Regions from separate parts of the Pseudomonas sp. Eth.TT006 genome, predicted to be linked through region 1. Evidence: riboswitches for the same ligand, from Rfam matches in the RefSeq annotation. Region 1 holds a riboswitch; each other region holds the start of a gene.

Region 1 (3,250 bases):
TCTGCTCCAGGTGCAATTCGGCGCTGTTGACCACGGTTTCGGCCTGATGCCCCTCAAGCACGGCGGCCGGCACCAGCGAGCCGGCGTAGATGATCACCGGGCAGCGGCGAATCAGCCGCTGGCCTTTGACGGTAATCAATTCCGGATCGCCGGGGCCGGCACCGATGAAATAGACAGTCATGAATAAATCCTGTGGAAAACGGGGCAGGGCAGTGCTTCAGATGAAGATTGCTCATGATCAAACAGGGTGATTATCGGGGTTTTACGCGGCACCGGCCAACGCCAGCGTGGCCTGAGCGTATTTTTGCCGGGGAATCAGCAGTTTTGCCGGGGCTTGAATCAGTTGTTCGGCGAGCGCCAGTGCCGCGCTTTCCGCCACGCCATAGCAACCGGTGCGCTCGAAGGCAATCTGTGACTGATGACTCAGGCGTGGCTGATAGCTGGCCAGTTGTTCACTGCTGAAATACTGCAGCGGCAACGCCAGTTGCGCGGCGAGCTCCTGCAAGCCCGGCTCGTCGCGCTTCAAATCGATGCTGGCCAAGGCTCTGATCGCTCGCAGCTCGATGCGATGCGCCTGCAACGCCTGATCGAGCAGCGCGCGCAGGGTACTGACCGGGCAGCCGCGCTGGCAGCCGAGGCCGACCACGAAGGTCGGCGCTGCGCGGTCAGCGGTCATGCGTGGTATTGACCATCGTTCTTGCGGCGGAACAACCAGGCACTGATCAGGCCCAAAGCCAGCCAGAACGCCACGTTGGTCAGCTGCGAAGCGATTTTGAACTGCGCTTCCAGGGCTTGCGGTGCGAGCATCGAATGCACTTCCGGTTGCGGAGCGCCAATCACGTGCGGCACGGCCAGAATCGCCACGCCCAGCAGCTTCATCAGCCATTGACGGCTGAACACGATCAATGCCAGGCCGACGGCGGTAGAGGCGGCGGTGCCGATCCACCACGTCTGCCGCGACGCCAGATCCGCCGCTGCAGTGCCCGGCAGCTCAGGCGGCAGGCCGAGGGTCGGGGCGAGGACGAAAGTCGCGTATCCGGCCAGACCCCAGAGCAGGCCCTGCGAGGTTTTCGTTGGGGCGCGCAGGGTGTAAAGACCGGCGAGCATCAACGCGAAACCGACCGCCACCACCAGATTGCCGCCAGTGGTCGAAACCACCCGCTGCCAGCCGTTTTCCGGCTCCCAGGCCTCGGCGTCGTGGCTGTGCGCAGCCACGCCAGCGGCGTGTTCATGAACCGCCACCGGTTCGGATTTCTCGTAGGTTTCGGCCTGCAGAATCAGTGGAGAGACCCAAAAGCTCTGCAGCAAGGTCAGCAGCAGGGCGGCCAGCAGGCCGGTGAAACCTGCAGTTTGCGCGATACGCTTGATCATGTCGGCAGGTCTCAGTGGCACGGGAACGCGGCGCTGTGGCGGGTATCGTGGGCGGCGTTGTGCACCGCTTCGATGTGCGAGAAACCGGCGAAGTAGACGAGGCCTGCACCAAGGATCGAGGCGAAGATCGCCGCTGTCAGGCGCTGGGTCAAGGTGCTGGTGCTGGAAATTTTGGCGGTGGTGCTGCCGGTGCTGCTGATGATCGACATAGCGCTTCCCTCTGGAATGTCAGCGGGTAAACGGAGCGCATGAAGACCCCTGCGAGTCAGGCACGCAGGGGGTCGAACAGCGCCCGCCCACCGCGGGTTGTCGTGGTCAGCGGCGCAAGGTGCGCGCTGTGTGTTGCGGGCCGGTCTCCGGGCTCGCGAGGGGTTGGCGTGGGGCCGACCTGCAAGCATCACCTTCCCATGCCATACCGGCACAGTGGATCTGACGCTTCGCTCGCTTACCGTTGCGGGGGCAGCACCGGACTGACATGGCTTTGAGTAAAGCACATGATTCACCGGTTTCCCGTTTCACCCTGTGAAGGGCACCCGTAACAAGTTGTGTAGGAGAGCATGGGCTGGGGATTTGAGTCAATTGGATGGGTTGTATTGTCTTGTATTGGGGGCATATCCGTTGCTGCGGTAACGGCCACTTAGGGTTTCGCCCTTACGGCGACTCACTTTTTTTACAAACGCCTAAAAAAAGTAAGCAAAAAAACGCTTGCTCCTACGTCCGGCCCGCTCGCTGGGGCTCGGGGTCCCTTCGCTCCGGGATTGATCTGGGCGCAGCGCCTACGGTTTGCTTCGCTGCACCTCCTCTCGCTGTGTTTGGCTGCGCCAAACGGTCGCTGCGCTCCCACCCCCGGATCAATCCCTCCACTCAGCCTCCCGACGTCGCCCGTGGATCAAGATCAAAAGCCGCAGCCGAGCTAACGCTCATCCTGTTGAGTGGGGCGGCTTCGCCGCATGGGTTGCACGCGATCTGAACTGTAGGAGTGAGCCTGCTCGCGATGGCGGCCTGCCAGCCGACCGAATTCTTTGAACGCATCCCATGTAGGAGCTGCCGAAGGCTGCGATCTTTTGATCTGCTTTGGCTTTGGCTTTGGCTTTGGCTCTTGATCTGGCTTTTGACTTCCCGCCCCATCGGCAGGCCGAGCGTAGGTGTCCATCAGGGGGTAGGCGCGCAGCGCCGTGCGGCGCAGCCGCATACATCGAGAGGAGGTGCAGCGAAGCAAACCGTAGGCGATGCCCCCTGATGGACACCGTAGCGAGGGAACACTGAGCCTCAGCGAAGTGCCGTACGCCGGGGCAAGCCTTTTGGGTTACCTTTTCGGCGTCTGGAAAAGGTGACTCGCTGTAAGAGCGAAACCGCCAGCGGCAGCACCCGAAGAAATGGATATGCCCCCAATCCAGACAAACCCAAAACCACTGATCCTTTTTGGCGTTTCAAAAAAGGGACTCAGCGCCAGCCGCGACACCCGCAGCAACGGATCTGCCCCCAACTCAAACAACCCCAAAAGCCCATTGACCCACCCCAACACGATGCGTAGCCTTGCACTTTCGAGGTTCTTCGGCGATGCCGAAGCTAAGAAGGGAACGCGGTCAAAGCCGCGGCTGCCCCCGCAACTGTGAACGGTGATGTTCGCTGCCACGCCACTGCCAGCTCAATCCAGAGCCAGCGGGAAGGCGCAGCGAATGCCGGGCCCAAGGTCCGAACACCGTCAGCCAGGAGACCTGCCTCGTGACCGATTTCTCACTACAACCGGGCGGGGTGATCCGGTGGCGAATTCTTCCGCGCGCACGCTCGCAGCGGATCTCGTCCCGTATGCCCGCCGCTTTGCCAAAGGCATACCGATGAAAACACTGGCCAAACTCCCCGTCACCATCGTCACCGG
Region 2 (3,250 bases), 170 kb from region 1:
CGCGATCAGCAGAATCAGCAGGGCCAGCGACAGACGGATCAGGCTTTTGCTCATTGCGGCAGGTCGTAGCCGTTGATGGCGGCGGCCAGTTGTTCCAGGCCATCGAACATGCGCAGGCTGGCCTGCAGGGCCATGGCGTCGAGGATGATGATGCGGTTGTTTTTCACCGCGTCCATGTTGCGCGTCACCGGGTCGCTGCGCAGGAAGGCGAGTTTTTTCTCGTAGTCGTCAGCGGGGAAGCGTCGGCGATCCATGCGTGCGATCACCAGAAAGGTCGGGTTGGCCTTGGCGATGGTTTCCCAGCCGACGGTCGGCCACTCCTCATCGGACTCGACGATGTTGCGCACGCCAAGCGTGCTGAGCATGAAGTCAGGCACGCCTTTGTGGCCCGCGACAAACGGCTCGACGTTGAGTTGCGCACTGGAAAACCACACCAGCGCGCTAAGGTCTTTGTGCTTCACGGTTTGCGCGGTGGCAATCGAGCGGGCGAGGCTGGCCTTGAGTTGGGCGTTGAGCTGCTCGCCACGGTCGCGCACATCGAAGATTTCGGCCAGCTGACTGACGCTTTTGTAGATCGTCTCGATGCGAAACGGAGCGAGCCGCGTGCCGTCGGCGCCGACCAGATTGTCTTTGGCTTCGCAGTCGGACGGCAGCAGATAAGTGGGGATTTGCAGCTCATGAAACTGCTCGCGGGTGCCGACCGCGCCTTGCGGGCCGACCATCCACTCCAGTTCCACGGCGACCAGTTCCGGGCGTTTACCGATCACCGCTTCGAAGCTCGGCTCGTTGTCGGCGAGGCGCTCAATGCTCTCGTTTTGTGCTTTGTATTGCGCCAGGACGTTGTTGAACCACAACGAGGTGCCGACCACTTTGTCGCTCAGGTCCATGGCGTAGAGCATTTCGGTGGCGGCCTGGCCGATGCTGACGGTGCGGCTCGGGGCGTGCTGAAACGTCAGCGTGCTGCCGCAGTTTTCGATGGTCAGCGGATAGTGCCCAGGCGTTGCGTGGGCGAGGGCGCTGAAGGCCAGACCGGTGATCAAAGTGGCAACGCGGGGCAGCGACATGCGGCAGTCTCCAATGGAACCGTACGGGGAGCGGGCGCGTACGGACTGGAAACACATCATGGAACGCCGCCGGGACAGCTGCGCAAGGCCGGCCATCCCACAACAATGCGCGCGGCACGATGTCCTTCCCGGACACCCCGCCGGTTAGTGAATTACTCGGCCGGCAGGTCTCCTGACTGATGCGTCATCGCCCGGGCTCCGGCCTTCCCGGGTCTTCACCCAGTGGCAGTCGTGGAGCAGGCTCGGCACCTACAGTTGCGGGGGCAGTTCCGATCAATGCGCGGCGCGCACCTCGGATTCCCTATTATTCCCGTTCGGGAACCGGCGCCGGCATGGTAGCGGATAGTGCTGAGTAAAGGGAGTTGCAATGCACAGGATCCATGGAAGAGAACCCTGTAGCGAGGGGATTTATCCCCGATGGACTGCGCAGCAGGCCCGTTTTTTGGGGCCGCTACGCGACCCATCGGGGATAAATCCCCTCACCACAAGAGATCCTTGTCTGGAGAAGTTGCGGGGGATCAGTGCTGGCTCATCAAACCGTGCAGCACGCCCAGACGCAGACCCGGTTCGGACGGGAGCATTTGCGCGATGCCGAACGCCTTGAACGCGGCAAGCATGATCGCCAGACCGCCGGGCAGGATGCTTTCGCGATGCGGCTGCAGGCCGGCGAGTTTCAGCTGGCGCACGTTCTGTACCTGCAGCAGCAACAGCGACAGGCGAAGCAGGCCGGCATAGGTGATGCCGTCCTCGGCAAAGTCGTTGAGACGGTTGGCCTTGAGTACTTTGGCGAGCATGCGCGCGGTGCCGGAGGAGCCGATGGTCTGCTGCCAGCCCTGCGCGCGATAACGCCGGGCGACTTTTTCCAACTGCAGGAGGGCGAAGCGCTCGGCTTCCTGCAGGGCGGCGGCGGAAATCTCGCCGCCACGGAAAAACCGCGCGCTCAACGTACCGCTGCCGATGGCGATGCTTTCGGTCAGCAACGGTTGCGCGCCCTGGCCGAGGATCAGCTCGGTCGAGCCACCACCGATGTCGACCACCAGCCGCAGGTCGTGCGCGTCGGGCAGGGTGTGGGCGACGCCGGCGTAGACCAGTTGCGCCTCTTCGTGGCCGGAAATAACATCGATGCGAAACCCCAGATGCTTTTCCGCGCTGGCGAGAAACAGCGGCGCATTGTCCGCCTCGCGCACGGCGCTGGTGGCCACAGCGCGTACACGGCCCGGTTCGAAGCCGCGCAGCTTCTTGCCGAACCGCGCCAGCGCCTGCCAGCCACGAGTCAGCGCCAGGGCATCCAGCGTACCGCCGTCAAAGCCCTCGGCGAGGCGCACCGGTTCGCGCAGGGTTTTCACTTCCTGGATCTGCAGGCCCTTCCGGCTGCGCACCGACTGCCCGATCATCAGGCGAAAGGCATTCGAACCCAGGTCGATGGCGGCAAACAGTGCGTCGTCGTCTTTCATGAGAGTCCTTGCAAACGTGCGGCGATGACTCGCGGTGGCGAGGAGTGTGCCGTGCGGTTGATGACATCCTGATGACGCGGGTGGGGCGCTTCGATGAAGGTAAGCCTGTGAAATTCCTGTAGGAGCTGCCGCAGGCTGCGATCTTTTGACTTTGATCTTGTGAAAAGCAAGATCAAAAGATCGCAGCCTTCGGCAGCTCCTACAGGGATCGGGTTTGCAATCTCGACGGGGTGTTGGGTAATATACGTTCCATATACACAACGTATCGGATTCGTTTATGGGTATCGTCAAGATTTCCGAGGACATGCACGAGAACCTGCGCATCTCCAGCACTGCCCTCAGCCGCTCGATCAACGCGCAGGCCGAGCACTGGATGCGCATCGGCATGCTCGCCGAGCTGCACCCCAACCTCGACCACAGCGCCATTTGCCGCTTGCTGATCCGCGCCGAACAGAACGGCGGGCTGGATCTGCATCAACTGACTCAGGAAGCCGTCAGCGCATGAGAAACCCGATCAAGATCAACACCCCCGCCGAGATCGCCCAGTCACGCGCCGCCGGCCAACTCGCCGCCGAAGTGCTGGCGATGCTGGTGCCGCATGTGCAGGCCGGGGTGACCACCGATGAGCTGGATCGGCTGTGCAACGACTACATCGTCAATGTGCAGAAGGCGATTCCGGCCAACGTCGGCTATCACGGCTTCCCGAAAACCGTCTGCGCTTCGGTCAACGAC
Region 3 (3,250 bases), on a different contig from region 1:
GAGCTGGCTTGCCAGCGATGGCGGCCTTGAGGTCTGGCGCAAACAACGCAGCAATCGCCCCCGGATTCGACGGAAAATAAAAGTGCACGTACGAAGCGGTCATCCGCCCCTCGCGATACACCGCCTCCGCGCCGCGTCCGCCATTCGGGCTCAGGCCCCGGGCAATCGGCGTCAGTTCGGTGCTGGTCAGCGAGTGGTGATAGGTGTGGCCGCGCAGTGAGCCTTCCGGCAGATCCACCACCTGCAGCGCAAGCGCCGCCAGACGTTTTTGCATCACCGCCTCGCCGCGCAGTAGCCCGACCAGTTCGGCGCGGGTGCCTTCGACATCGGTCAACGCGTCGAGCAGATAGAGCATGCCGCCACACTCGGCGAGCAGCGGTTTGCCGGCGGCGTGGTGCGCGCGAATCGCCGCGAGCATCGCGGTGTTTTGCGCCAGCGCGACATGGTGCAATTCCGGGTAGCCGCCGGGCAGATACAGACTGTCAGCCTCGGGCAATCGGGTATCGCGGATTGGCGAGAAGAAGCTCAACTCGGCGCCCATCGCTCGCAGCAGGTCGAGACTGGCGCCGTAGGTAAAGGCAAAGGCTTCATCGCGGGCTACGGCAATGCGCACGCCTTCGAGCAGCGGTTCGGCGTCGATCACCGTGGGCGCGGCAAACTCCACGGCCGGCGGCAGCGCGACCTCGCAACTGCTGGCCAACGCTTCGGCAGCGGCGTCGAGGCGCAGGTCCAGATCATTCAGTTCGCTGGCCTGCACCAGACCGAGGTGGCGGCTCGGCAGTTCGATCCCGGTCTCGCGGGACAGCGCGCCGTACCAGCGCAAGCCTTCAGTGAGGCTGCCCTCGAGCAATTGCGCGTGGCGCAATGTGCCGACGCGGTTGGCCAGCACGCCAGCGAACGGCAGGTCCGGCTGATAGCGCGCCAGTCCCAGCGCCAGGGCGCCAAAGGTCTGGGCCATGGCGGTGCCGTCGATCACCCCGAGCACCGGCACGCCAAAATGCCGCGCCAGATCGGCGCTCGACGGGGTGCCATCGAACAGGCCCATCACACCTTCGATCAGGATGAGATCGGCTTCGCCGGCGGCTTCCCATAAAAGGCGCCGACTTTCCTGCTCGCCGACCATCCACATGTCCAGTTGATACACCGGCGCACCGCTGGCGCGCTCGAGAATCATCGGATCGAGAAAGTCCGGGCCGCATTTGAACACGCGCACCTTGCGCCCCTGATTGCGATGCAGGCGCGCGAGGGCGGCGGTAACGGTGGTCTTGCCCTGACCGGAGGCCGGCGCGGCGATCAACACCGCCGGGCAGTGACGTGGTTGATTCAAAGTTCGACGCCTTTCTGCGCTTTGATCCCGGCCTGGAAGGCGTGCTTGAGCATGCCCATTTCGGTCACGGTGTCGCCCATCTCGATCATTTCCGGCTTGGCTCCGCGACCGGTGACGATCACGTGCTGCATCGGCGGACGCGCCTGCAGATCACTGAGTACCTGATCCAGATCGAGGTAGCCGTGCTTGAGCGCAATGTTCAGCTCATCCAGCACCACCAGGCCAATCGACGGATCGCGCAACAGTTCACGGGACACGGCCCACGCCGCTTCGGCGGCGGCGATGTCGCGCTGGCGGTCCTGGGTCTCCCAGGTGAAGCCCTCGCCCATCACGTGGAAGCGCACTTGCTCGGGGAAGCGGCGGAAGAACAGCTCTTCGCCGGTGCTGTTGCGGCCCTTGATGAATTGCACCACGCCGCACTGCATGCCGTGGCCCATGGCGCGGGCGAGCATGCCGAACGCCGAGCTGCTTTTGCCCTTGCCGTTGCCGGTCAGCACCAGCACCAGACCGCACTCGTCGGGCGAATTGGCGATGCGTTCGTCGATCACGGCTTTTTTGCGCTGCATGCGCGCCAGATGGCGTGCGTCGCGCTCGGGGGAATCGGTCATGGGGGAGCTCTCCGTTGAGGCTGAATAACGGCGGGCAGGCACAAGAATAGACGGCAAAAAGCCTGGCATCGCCCACCGTGATGCCGCTGGATGGATCAGGCCGGTCTCCGGGCTCATGAGCGGCGCATCGCCTGGCTGCGCGCCTTCCCGCTTCTGTCGAGGCAGTGGCTCAAGGCGCAGCTTTTACTCATTTACCGTTGCGGGGGCAGCGCCGGGATCGTGTGATCGCTCTTCGTCTGAAGACAACCCTCACCGGCTTCCCTGTTTCACTCTGTCGACACCCGTCACAGAGCACCTGAAACAAGCCGCGAAGGTTAGAGGGTTGGGGGTGGAGCGTCAATTAAAGAGGGGGCCGTCGAGCGAATAACTGCCGCCGATCAATTATCTGACGCCAATCTTGTGCCATGCTGAGACAAGTGATATCAAAGAGCCATGCTTTTGACTGAAAAAGCACTCACAACAATAAGGATGATGACGATGCAAGGCATGATCATCAGCAACCCGCGCCTGGAATTCATGCGCCCGATGCTTGAACGCTGGTTTGACTGTATCGATCGCTACAACGCGGTGCGCGGCGACAACGAGCCCCCTTACTGGCATGACGAGAAAGCCAATCTCGGATTGCTCTCCGCTGCCGCCTGGATGGCTGAGCTGGTCACGCTGAGCGACACGGCCACGCGCAAGCAGAACGAGGACGGCGAACGCAATGCCCGCGCCGATCTGTTTATCGCCGGAGCCGAAGACCGCGCCTACCTGCAGGCGACCCAGCGCTGGCCGCGAGTCAACAACCTGAATCTGACCCAGGCACTGCAGGACATCACCAGCGAGGCGAAACGCATCAGTTTCGCCAGCGACATCAGGCTCGGCTGCCTGTTCGTCGCCCCGCAAAGGGCCCAGCACAGCGCCAGCCCGGAAGAGTTGCAGGACATGGTCGACGACCTGCAGAAGGAACACACCTGCGCCGTCGCCTGGTATTTCCCCTACGCCTACCGCAAATTGCGCAGCGAAGCGGGCAACTATCACCCCGGGATCGCCGTGCTGTTCAAAGAGGCCCGCGGCTGAGCGGTTGAACCATCGGGTGCGCAGGCTCCTCTATGATTAGGAATGCATTCATAGGGAAGATCAGTAATGCGCAAAACCCGACTCGCTCTCGTCATCGCCCTCGCCGGAGGGCTCACCGCCTGCGGTGAATCCTCCAGCCTGCAAGTCTCCGACGGTACCGGCCCGGCCCCGAAACTGCCCGAGCCGAACAAGACCCTGATCCCGACCGTTAACATCGCCCCGGCGGTTGGCTGGCCGGCCGGCGGCAAACCGA

What was found. A riboswitch is a leader RNA that binds a small molecule or an ion and turns the genes downstream of it on or off. The one in region 1 is predicted to bind cobalamin.
Region 2: linked by a shared signal. The riboswitch ahead of ACXR0M_RS07240 (ABC transporter substrate-binding protein) and the one ahead of ACXR0M_RS06585 (CbtB domain-containing protein) in region 1 are both predicted to bind cobalamin.
Region 3: linked by a shared signal. The riboswitch ahead of cobO (cob(I)yrinic acid a,c-diamide adenosyltransferase) and the one ahead of ACXR0M_RS06585 (CbtB domain-containing protein) in region 1 are both predicted to bind cobalamin.

Annotation. Positions count from the first base shown of each region.
Region 1 covers NZ_JBTJEN010000003.1:118,351-121,600, reverse strand. Annotated here, with positions in the region: gene cobM (precorrin-4 C(11)-methyltransferase) at 1-181, opposite strand, end outside; gene ACXR0M_RS06595 (cobalamin biosynthesis protein) at 263-676, opposite strand; gene ACXR0M_RS06590 (CbtA family protein) at 673-1,371, opposite strand; gene ACXR0M_RS06585 (CbtB domain-containing protein) at 1,383-1,580, opposite strand; cobalamin riboswitch at 1,702-1,923, opposite strand; cobalamin riboswitch at 2,902-3,111, shown strand; gene cobW (cobalamin biosynthesis protein CobW) at 3,210-3,250, shown strand, end outside.
Region 2 covers NZ_JBTJEN010000003.1:290,583-293,832, reverse strand. Annotated here, with positions in the region: gene ACXR0M_RS07245 (FecCD family ABC transporter permease) at 1-54, opposite strand, end outside; gene ACXR0M_RS07240 (ABC transporter substrate-binding protein) at 51-1,064, opposite strand; cobalamin riboswitch at 1,210-1,405, opposite strand; gene ACXR0M_RS07235 (Ppx/GppA phosphatase family protein) at 1,583-2,518, opposite strand; gene ACXR0M_RS07230 (ParD-like family protein) at 2,796-3,023, shown strand; gene map (type I methionyl aminopeptidase) at 3,020-3,250, shown strand, end outside.
Region 3 covers NZ_JBTJEN010000015.1:18,778-22,027, forward strand. Annotated here, with positions in the region: gene ACXR0M_RS21600 (cobyrinate a,c-diamide synthase) at 1-1,327, opposite strand, end outside; gene cobO (cob(I)yrinic acid a,c-diamide adenosyltransferase) at 1,324-1,935, opposite strand; cobalamin riboswitch at 2,017-2,249, opposite strand; gene ACXR0M_RS21610 (hypothetical protein) at 2,413-2,997, shown strand; gene ACXR0M_RS21615 (PQQ-dependent sugar dehydrogenase) at 3,064-3,250, shown strand, end outside.